Regions from separate parts of the Cytobacillus sp. Bva_UNVM-123 genome, predicted to be linked through region 3. Evidence: a T-box and tRNA genes for the amino acid it is inferred to sense, from the RefSeq annotation. Region 3 holds a T-box; the other regions hold tRNA genes.
What was found. A T-box is a leader RNA that pairs with one kind of tRNA and senses whether it is charged. The one in region 3 lies ahead of KDN24_RS18505 (valine--tRNA ligase), so its partner is inferred to be a tRNA-Val.
Positions count from the first base shown of each region.

Region 1: it has a tRNA-Val gene. The T-box ahead of KDN24_RS18505 (valine--tRNA ligase) is inferred to sense a tRNA for this amino acid. The anticodon was not compared.
Region 2: it has a tRNA-Val gene. The T-box ahead of KDN24_RS18505 (valine--tRNA ligase) is inferred to sense a tRNA for this amino acid. The anticodon was not compared.

Region 1 is NZ_CM177772.1:1,506,956-1,510,190, forward strand. It holds rRNA gene KDN24_RS07145 (23S ribosomal RNA) at 1-1,098, shown strand, start outside; rRNA gene rrf (5S ribosomal RNA) at 1,371-1,487, shown strand; tRNA gene KDN24_RS07155 (tRNA-Asn) at 1,505-1,579, shown strand; tRNA gene KDN24_RS07160 (tRNA-Ser) at 1,583-1,675, shown strand; tRNA gene KDN24_RS07165 (tRNA-Glu) at 1,694-1,768, shown strand; tRNA gene KDN24_RS07170 (tRNA-Val) at 1,836-1,911, shown strand; tRNA gene KDN24_RS07175 (tRNA-Met) at 2,066-2,139, shown strand; tRNA gene KDN24_RS07180 (tRNA-Asp) at 2,143-2,219, shown strand; tRNA gene KDN24_RS07185 (tRNA-Phe) at 2,390-2,465, shown strand; tRNA gene KDN24_RS07190 (tRNA-Thr) at 2,493-2,565, shown strand; tRNA gene KDN24_RS07195 (tRNA-Tyr) at 2,579-2,663, shown strand; tRNA gene KDN24_RS07200 (tRNA-Trp) at 2,667-2,740, shown strand; tRNA gene KDN24_RS07205 (tRNA-His) at 2,750-2,825, shown strand; tRNA gene KDN24_RS07210 (tRNA-His) at 2,872-2,947, shown strand; tRNA gene KDN24_RS07215 (tRNA-Gln) at 3,008-3,082, shown strand; tRNA gene KDN24_RS07220 (tRNA-Gly) at 3,086-3,160, shown strand; tRNA gene KDN24_RS07225 (tRNA-Cys) at 3,170-3,235, shown strand, end outside.
Region 2 is NZ_CM177772.1:3,988,692-3,991,926, reverse strand. It holds rRNA gene KDN24_RS20575 (23S ribosomal RNA) at 1-1,243, shown strand, start outside; rRNA gene rrf (5S ribosomal RNA) at 1,391-1,507, shown strand; tRNA gene KDN24_RS20565 (tRNA-Val) at 1,518-1,593, shown strand; tRNA gene KDN24_RS20560 (tRNA-Thr) at 1,600-1,675, shown strand; tRNA gene KDN24_RS20555 (tRNA-Lys) at 1,810-1,885, shown strand; tRNA gene KDN24_RS20550 (tRNA-Leu) at 1,896-1,977, shown strand; tRNA gene KDN24_RS20545 (tRNA-Gly) at 1,991-2,065, shown strand; tRNA gene KDN24_RS20540 (tRNA-Leu) at 2,072-2,160, shown strand; tRNA gene KDN24_RS20535 (tRNA-Arg) at 2,168-2,241, shown strand; tRNA gene KDN24_RS20530 (tRNA-Pro) at 2,252-2,328, shown strand; tRNA gene KDN24_RS20525 (tRNA-Ala) at 2,339-2,411, shown strand; tRNA gene KDN24_RS20520 (tRNA-Met) at 2,442-2,518, shown strand; tRNA gene KDN24_RS20515 (tRNA-Ile) at 2,561-2,637, shown strand; tRNA gene KDN24_RS20510 (tRNA-Ser) at 2,648-2,740, shown strand; tRNA gene KDN24_RS20505 (tRNA-Met) at 2,927-3,000, shown strand; tRNA gene KDN24_RS20500 (tRNA-Asp) at 3,004-3,080, shown strand.
Region 3 is NZ_CM177772.1:3,602,954-3,606,188, reverse strand. It holds gene ysxE (spore coat protein YsxE) at 71-1,138, shown strand; gene KDN24_RS18510 (YszA family small membrane protein) at 1,152-1,343, opposite strand; T-box leader at 1,517-1,870, shown strand; gene KDN24_RS18505 (valine--tRNA ligase) at 1,978-3,235, shown strand, end outside.

The DNA of each region.
Region 1 (3,235 bases), 2.1 Mb from region 3:
AAGCCGCAAGGCGAAGTATAGGGGCTGACGCCTGCCCGGTGCTGGAAGGTTAAGAGGAGGGGTTAGCGTAAGCGAAGCTCTGAATTGAAGCCCCAGTAAACGGCGGCCGTAACTATAACGGTCCTAAGGTAGCGAAATTCCTTGTCGGGTAAGTTCCGACCCGCACGAAAGGCGTAACGATCTGGGCACTGTCTCAACGAGAGACTCGGTGAAATTATAGTACCTGTGAAGATGCAGGTTACCCGCGACAGGACGGAAAGACCCCGTGGAGCTTTACTGTAGCCTGATATTGAATTTCGGTACAGCTTGTACAGGATAGGTAGGAGCCTAGGAAGCCGGAGCGCCAGCTTCGGTGGAGGCATCGGTGGGATACTACCCTGGCTGTATTGAAATTCTAACCCGCGCCCCTTATCGGGGCGGGAGACAGTGTCAGGTGGGCAGTTTGACTGGGGCGGTCGCCTCCTAAAGAGTAACGGAGGCGCCCAAAGGTTCCCTCAGAATGGTTGGAAATCATTCGTAGAGTGTAAAGGCACAAGGGAGCTTGACTGCGAGACCTACAAGTCGAGCAGGGACGAAAGTCGGGCTTAGTGATCCGGTGGTTCCGCATGGAAGGGCCATCGCTCAACGGATAAAAGCTACCCCGGGGATAACAGGCTTATCTCCCCCAAGAGTCCACATCGACGGGGAGGTTTGGCACCTCGATGTCGGCTCATCGCATCCTGGGGCTGTAGTCGGTCCCAAGGGTTGGGCTGTTCGCCCATTAAAGCGGTACGCGAGCTGGGTTCAGAACGTCGTGAGACAGTTCGGTCCCTATCCGTCGTGGGCGCAGGAAATTTGAGAGGAGCTGTCCTTAGTACGAGAGGACCGGGATGGACGCACCGCTGGTGTACCAGTTGTCTTGCCAAAGGCATAGCTGGGTAGCTATGTGCGGACGGGATAAGTGCTGAAAGCATCTAAGCATGAAGCCCCCCTCGAGATGAGATTTCCCATAGCGCAAGCTAGTAAGACCCCTGAAAGATGATCAGGTTGATAGGTTTGAGGTGGAAGCGTGGTGACACGTGGAGCTGACAAATACTAATCGGTCGAGGACTTAACCAAAAACGAAAAGCGGAAGTGCCTTGCTTAGGGGCGACAAGCTTAAGACGAGACGGCGAGAAGGTTGTACTTTAACCTTCTTGACGGATTGACTTAAGACCTCGAGCCCCTAGGCACTGGAGCTGGACACGCTTTAAGATTACTCTTTTTTCTTCTTACCATTATCTAGTTTTGAGGGAATGAAATTGTAAATTTTCCTCTTGCAAAAAGCTAAAAAATAGTTATAATAGAGTATGTCTTTGAAAATCTCTTAAATGAGAATATAAAGATATTGGTTTGGTGGCGATAGCGAGAAGGTCACACCCGTTCCCATCCCGAACACGGAAGTTAAGCTTCTCAGCGCCGATGGTAGTTGGGGGCTCTCCCCCTGTGAGAGTAGGACGCCGCCAAGCAGCTTTATTATTATCATTCCGCAGTAGCTCAGTGGTAGAGCATTCGGCTGTTAACCGAACGGTCGTAGGTTCGAATCCTACCTGCGGAGCCATTAGGAGAGCTGTCCGAGTGGCCGAAGGAGCACGATTGGAAATCGTGTAGGCGGTTTATAGCTGTCTCAAGGGTTCAAATCCCTTGCTCTCCGCCATTTACATAAATATATAATGGCCCCTTGGTCAAGCGGTTAAGACACCGCCCTTTCACGGCGGTAACACGGGTTCGAATCCCGTAGGGGTCACCATTTTAAGAAGGCATGCTAAATGCGCGACGTCCTGTCGCAACGCATGCACTCGCACGTCCTGTGCTTCGGAGGATTAGCTCAGCTGGGAGAGCATCTGCCTTACAAGCAGAGGGTCGGCGGTTCGAGCCCGTCATCCTCCACCATTAATATTATTGTCGCGGGGTGGAGCAACGAGCGTTACTTCATCGATTAAACTGCGAGTTGTACCGATTGAGCTGCTTTTTGACTAAGCTTCCTGAAATCGGGACAGTCCTAATGCTTAAAACAAGCATTGTGAAATCTAATAAATATTATTATCGCGGGGTGGAGCAGTCCGGTAGCTCGTCGGGCTCATAACCCGAAGGTCGCAGGTTCAAATCCTGTCCCCGCAATCTGGTCCGGTAGTTCAGTTGGTTAGAATGCCTGCCTGTCACGCAGGAGGTCGCGGGTTCGAGTCCCGTCCGGACCGCCATTTAAAAAAATGTTTGGCTCAGTAGCTCAGTCGGTAGAGAATTTTAAAAGATTACAGCGACAGAGCAAAACATCACCGAATGGTAAACTTTTAAAATTTGCAACAAATCGAGAAGAGATTTGGCGCACACTTTTTATCGCAAAATTAGTTTAGGAAGTAATATTTCATTTGGCTCAGTAGCTCAGTCGGTAGAGCAAAGGACTGAAAATCCTTGTGTCGGCGGTTCGATTCCGTCCTGAGCCACCATTTAAATAATGAATTAAAAATGAATATGCCGGCCTAGCTCAATTGGTAGAGCAACTGACTTGTAATCAGTAGGTTGGGGGTTCAAGTCCTCTGGCCGGCACTGTCTTGTATACGGTGGGGTAGCGAAGTGGCTAAACGCGGCGGACTGTAAATCCGCTCCCTTTGGGTTCGGCGGTTCGAATCCGTCCCCCACCACCATTTAGGGGTATAGTTTAATGGTAAAACGAAGGTCTCCAAAACCTTTGATGTGGGTTCGATTCCTACTACCCCTGCCATTCATTATGGCGGTTGTGGCGAAGTGGTTAACGCATCGGATTGTGGTTCCGACATTCGTGGGTTCGATTCCCATCAGCCGCCCCATAATATAATATTGATTATGAAATTAATACCCTTTCCATTCATTATGGCGGTTGTGGCGAAGTGGTTAACGCATCGGATTGTGGTTCCGACACTCGTGGGTTCGATTCCCATCAGCCGCCCCATATTTTAAGTAATATATATCAAATAAATTCGTATAATGAATAGTAATAATAAATTATTATTGGGCTATAGCCAAGCGGTAAGGCAACGGACTTTGACTCCGTCATTCGTAGGTTCGAATCCTGCTAGCCCAGCCATCTGCGGAAGTAGTTCAGTGGTAGAACACCACCTTGCCAAGGTGGGGGTCGCGGGTTCGAATCCCGTCTTCCGCTCCATTTTAATCTGGCGGCATAGCCAAGTGGTAAGGCCAAGGTCTGCAAAACCTTTATTCACCGGTTCAAATCCGGTTG
Region 2 (3,235 bases), 390 kb from region 3:
AGGTGAGCGAGAGAACTCTCGTTAAGGAACTCGGCAAAATCACCCCGTAACTTCGGGAGAAGGGGTGCTCATTTGGGTGAATAGCCCGGATGAGCCGCAGTGAATAGGCCCAGGCGACTGTTTAGCAAAAACACAGGTCTCTGCGAAGCCGCAAGGCGAAGTATAGGGGCTGACGCCTGCCCGGTGCTGGAAGGTTAAGAGGAGGGGTTAGCGTAAGCGAAGCTCTGAATTGAAGCCCCAGTAAACGGCGGCCGTAACTATAACGGTCCTAAGGTAGCGAAATTCCTTGTCGGGTAAGTTCCGACCCGCACGAAAGGCGTAACGATCTGGGCACTGTCTCAACGAGAGACTCGGTGAAATTATAGTACCTGTGAAGATGCAGGTTACCCGCGACAGGACGGAAAGACCCCGTGGAGCTTTACTGTAGCCTGATATTGAATTTCGGTACAGCTTGTACAGGATAGGTAGGAGCCTAGGAAGCCGGAGCGCCAGCTTCGGTGGAGGCATCGGTGGGATACTACCCTGGCTGTATTGAAATTCTAACCCGCGCCCCTTATCGGGGCGGGAGACAGTGTCAGGTGGGCAGTTTGACTGGGGCGGTCGCCTCCTAAAGAGTAACGGAGGCGCCCAAAGGTTCCCTCAGAATGGTTGGAAATCATTCGTAGAGTGTAAAGGCACAAGGGAGCTTGACTGCGAGACCTACAAGTCGAGCAGGGACGAAAGTCGGGCTTAGTGATCCGGTGGTTCCGCATGGAAGGGCCATCGCTCAACGGATAAAAGCTACCCCGGGGATAACAGGCTTATCTCCCCCAAGAGTCCACATCGACGGGGAGGTTTGGCACCTCGATGTCGGCTCATCGCATCCTGGGGCTGTAGTCGGTCCCAAGGGTTGGGCTGTTCGCCCATTAAAGCGGTACGCGAGCTGGGTTCAGAACGTCGTGAGACAGTTCGGTCCCTATCCGTCGTGGGCGCAGGAAATTTGAGAGGAGCTGTCCTTAGTACGAGAGGACCGGGATGGACGCACCGCTGGTGTACCAGTTGTCTTGCCAAAGGCATAGCTGGGTAGCTATGTGCGGACGGGATAAGTGCTGAAAGCATCTAAGCATGAAGCCCCCCTCGAGATGAGATTTCCCATAGCGCAAGCTAGTAAGACCCCTGAAAGATGATCAGGTTGATAGGTTTGAGGTGGAAGCGTGGTGACACGTGGAGCTGACAAATACTAATCGGTCGAGGACTTAACCAAAATAATTATGATTACTCTATTTCTTCTTCTTATTATCTAGTTTTGAGGGAATGAAATTGCAAATTTTCCTCTTGCAAAAAGCTAAAAATTAGTTATAATAGAGTATGTCTTTAGAAAATCTCTTAAATGAGGATATTAAGATATTGGTTTGGTGGCGATAGCGAGAAGGTCACACCCGTTCCCATCCCGAACACGGAAGTTAAGCTTCTCAGCGCCGATGGTAGTTGGGGGCTCTCCCCCTGTGAGAGTAGGACGCCGCCAAGCTATTAAATATGGAGGATTAGCTCAGCTGGGAGAGCATCTGCCTTACAAGCAGAGGGTCGGCGGTTCGATCCCGTCATCCTCCACCATTATGAGCCGGCCTAGCTCAATTGGTAGAGCAACTGACTTGTAATCAGTAGGTTGGGGGTTCAAGTCCTCTGGCCGGCACCAGATTTTAAAAGATTACAGCCACGAAGCTTTACTTCAACGAATGGTAAGCTTTTAAAATCTGCGACAAAGACCAAAGGGCTTTGGAGCATATTTATTACTACTATCAAAATTCAGTTTTTAAAACTTTGAATTTTGAGCCATTAGCTCAGTCGGTAGAGCATCTGACTTTTAATCAGAGGGTCGCAGGTTCGAATCCTGCATGGCTCACCACTTTAAATATGCGGGTGTGGCGGAATTGGCAGACGCACTAGACTTAGGATCTAGCGCCGCAAGGCGTGGGGGTTCGACTCCCTTCACCCGCACTTTACATAATATGCGGAAGTAGTTCAGTGGTAGAACACCACCTTGCCAAGGTGGGGGTCGCGGGTTCGAATCCCGTCTTCCGCTCCATAATGTGCCGGGGTGGCGGAACTGGCAGACGCACAGGACTTAAAATCCTGCGGTAGGTGACTACCGTACCGGTTCGATTCCGGTTCTCGGCACCATTATATTGCGCCCGTAGCTCAATTGGATAGAGCGTCTGACTACGGATCAGAAGGTTATGGGTTCGACTCCTTTCGGGCGCGTTTGTTTTTTCGGGAAGTAGCTCAGCTTGGTAGAGCACTTGGTTTGGGACCAAGGGGTCGCAGGTTCGAATCCTGTCTTCCCGACCACTAAAATTACGGGGCCTTAGCTCAGCTGGGAGAGCGCCTGCCTTGCACGCAGGAGGTCAGCGGTTCGATCCCGCTAGGCTCCATTATTATTTAAATATAATAAACATTTATTTGGCGGTGTAGCTCAGCTGGCTAGAGCGTACGGTTCATACCCGTAAGGTCGGGGGTTCGATCCCCTCCGCCGCTACCATATTCAAGATTGCTTACAAGTTTTGATATAATGATGAATCTTGGACCTTTAGCTCAGCTGGTTAGAGCAGACGGCTCATAACCGTCCGGTCGTAGGTTCGAGTCCTACAAGGTCCACCATATAACATACGGAGGAATACCCAAGTCCGGCTGAAGGGATCGGTCTTGAAAACCGACAGGCGGGTTAAACCGCGCGGGGGTTCGAATCCCTCTTCCTCCGCCATTTTTCTTAAATGAATGGCATAACAAGATTTAAAATATTACTATCGCGGGGTGGAGCAACGAGCGTTACTTCATCGAGTAAACTGCGAGTTGTACCGATTGAGCTGCTTCTTGAGTAAGCTTCCTGAAATCGGGACAGTCTTAATGCTTAAAACAAGCATTGTGAAACTTTAAAAAATATTATTATCGCGGGGTGGAGCAGTTCGGTAGCTCGTCGGGCTCATAACCCGAAGGTCGCAGGTTCAAATCCTGTCCCCGCAATTTGGTCCGGTAGTTCAGTTGGTTAGAATGCCTGCCTGTCACGCAGGAGGTCGCGGGTTCGAGTCCCGTCCGGACCGCCATTTTAAAAAAATGTTTGGCTCAGTAGCTCAGTCGGTAGAGAATTTTAAAAGATTACAGCAACAGAGCAAAACATCACCGAATGGTAAACTTTTAAAATTTGCAACAAATCACGAAGAGATTTGGCGCACACTTTTTACCGCAAAATTTGTTTAGG
Region 3 (3,235 bases):
AAAAACCTGCTTGACTGTTTTCTTTTGTTTTACAATCATTTTCGTTTTTCTATAAAGGTGAGTGATTCTTATGTATGAAAAGAATCGATTAATGAAAGTTATGCCGATCGTAAAGCATTATGCCCTTGAGCCTCATTTTGTGGAGGAAATAGGCAATGTTCAACGAATCTATACGAATAAAGGTATATTTGCTTTAAAAAAAATTAACCCAAAACAAGGCGCCGACTTTATTCGTCATGTCCAAACCTTATTTCAAAATGGATATAATCGGATTGTGCCAATTTTCCCAACTGTTGATGGTAGGTATGCAGTTCTCCATAATAATGAACTTTATTATTTAATGCCTTGGTTAGCAAATGAAGAGAAGGAAAATCGTTTTGCTCGTCATCAGCAGTTATTTCGAGAATTAGCAAGGCTGCATACATTATCTGTTCGTGAAGTGAAAATAGAGAAGGATGAGAGAAAGGAACATTATGAAAATACTATACAGGAGTGGGAAAAAGAAACAGAATTTCTCGAAGGTTTTATTGAGGCGTGTGAACAGAGGGTATACATGTCCCCATTCGAATTATCATTTGCCCTTTATTATAATGAAGTCAATCAAGCATTGAGATATTCAAGTAATAAATTAAAGGAATGGTATGAAAAAACGAAGGATAATGATAAAGCTCGTACTGTAATTGTTCATGGAAAAGTCTCGACCGAACACTTCCTGTATGATGATAGGGGCTACGGATATTTTATTAACTTTGAAAATGCTAAACAAGGATCACCTCTTCATGATTTATTGCCTTTTTTATCACGGACATTAAAAACACATCCTAAACGCTCAGAGGAATGTATTGAATGGATTTATACGTATTTGAATCATTTTCCTTTTAAAGAAGATGAGTTTTTGCTTTTTTTAAGTTATTTTGCCCATCCTGGTTCTATCATTCGCTCAGCGGAAAAATATTACAAAAGTCCAAAACGTTTAAGTGAACGAAAAGCTACTTACCATCTTCATAGACAATACTGGCTGTTCAAAAATACAGAGTATGTTGTCATGAGAATAGAGGAAATTGAGCAGCAAAAAAAGCAAGCAAAAGAAGCAGAAGCACAAACACAAACACAAAAAGGAGCCCAAAGTCAATCTTAAATTTTGGGCTCCTTTAAAGCAGTTGTAAATGCAAAGCTACAGCAATTAAGATTAAAGCGGCAAGAAATAGAACATCAAACGTCGTAGGAAAAATAATGACTCGTATCCCTTGAAAACAGCAAAATGGAATGATAAATTGTGAGCATGCTCCTCTTATTGTCCGTAACCAAGGTGGAAGTGTATTGGGATTATATCTTCTTCTCATTCATTACGCTCCTTTCCGAATTTCCTTTCATTCACTATACTATGTGTAAACATCCTTTTATGTGCCTATTAATTTACAGTATGTTTCAAATTACGCTAAAATGCATATAATACAATTAAATCGGTCATAATGATTGACGTAAAACCTTACTATTAGTAATATAATCATATATATTATCAGCGAGGATAGGGAAGAGTACGATGGCAATTTGCTTTAAGAGAGGAAAACCAGTAGCTGAAAGGTTTTCTAAGCAAAACCGTTGGAAGGTCGCCCTTGAGCTTCTTTTGTGAAAGGCAACAAGCCGAAGTAGCAAAAGACGGGAAATCCGTTATCTGTTTAAGAGTTAATCAAAACTAGAACGCAAGGATAAGCAAGATCCTGTCTGGCTTCGGTGTTTTGGGACTCGAGGTTATAAGATAATTCAACTTGTCTTATGTTTTCGATCCTAATTAAGCCCCCTTCGCATTTTTTTGGCTTTTGATTAAAAAAAAGGTGGTACCGCGAAGCATACTCCATTCGTCCTTTTATGGCGAATGGAGTTTTTTGTTTTTAATGGGAATTTATCGAGCTCGCTCGATAAAAACTGGGTGCAATTTCGCCAAGGCGAATTTGATTTAAGAAAGGATGAAATCGGATGGAAACAAAAGAAATTACGATGCCAACAAAATATAACCCTCAATCGATTGAAAAGGGGCGTTACAATTGGTGGCTAGAAGGTAAGTTTTTTGAGGCGAAGGATGATGAGAATAAAAAGCCGTATACGATCGTTATTCCACCTCCAAATGTAACTGGGAGGCTTCATCTTGGTCATGCATGGGATACAACTCTTCAAGATATTCTAACACGCATGAAAAGAATGCAGGGTTATGATGTTCTTTGGCTGCCTGGTATGGATCATGCCGGAATTGCTACACAAGCAAAGGTTGAAGAAAAACTTCGCAATGAAGGAAAATCTCGTTATGATTTAGGCAGAGATAAATTTGTTGAAGAAACATGGAAATGGAAAGAGGAATATGCAAGTCATATACGCGAACAATGGTCAAAGCTAGGGTTAGGCTTAGACTACAGCCGTGAGCGTTTTACACTAGATGAAGGCCTTTCTCAAGCAGTTCGTGAAGTATTCGTTTCTCTTTATAAAAAAGGACTCATTTATCGTGGCGAATACATTATTAACTGGGATCCGTCAACAAAAACAGCTCTTTCAGATATTGAGGTTATCCATAAAGATGTTCAAGGCGCCTTCTATCATATGAAATATCCGTTATCAGATGGTTCAGGTCATATTGAAATTGCGACAACCCGTCCAGAAACAATGCTTGGTGATACAGCAGTTGCCGTTCACCCAGAGGATGAGCGCTATCAGCACCTTATTGGGAAAACAGTTAAGCTTCCGATTGTTGGCCGTGAAATACCAATTGTTGCTGATGATTATGTTGATATGGAATTTGGTTCAGGAGCAGTAAAAATTACTCCTGCCCATGACCCGAATGACTTTGAAATTGGCAACCGCCACAATCTTGAACGTGTGCTTGTGATGAATGAAGACGGAACGATGAATGAAAAAGCTGGCAAATACAAAGATATGGATCGTTTTGAATGCCGTAAGCAAATTGTAAAAGACCTCAAAGAGCTAGGTGTATTATTCAAAATTGAAGAGCATTTACATTCAGTGGGTCATTCTGAGCGGAGCGGTGCTGTCGTTGAGCCATATCTATCCACACAATGGTTTGTAAAAATGCAGCCTTTAGCTAATGAAGCAATCACACTTCAACAGAAGGAGGAAAAGGTTCATTTCGTTCCAAATCGCTTCGAAGGAACATATCTACGCTGGATGGAGAATATTCGCGATTGGTGTATTTCCCGTCAGCTATGGTGGGGTCATCGTATTCCTG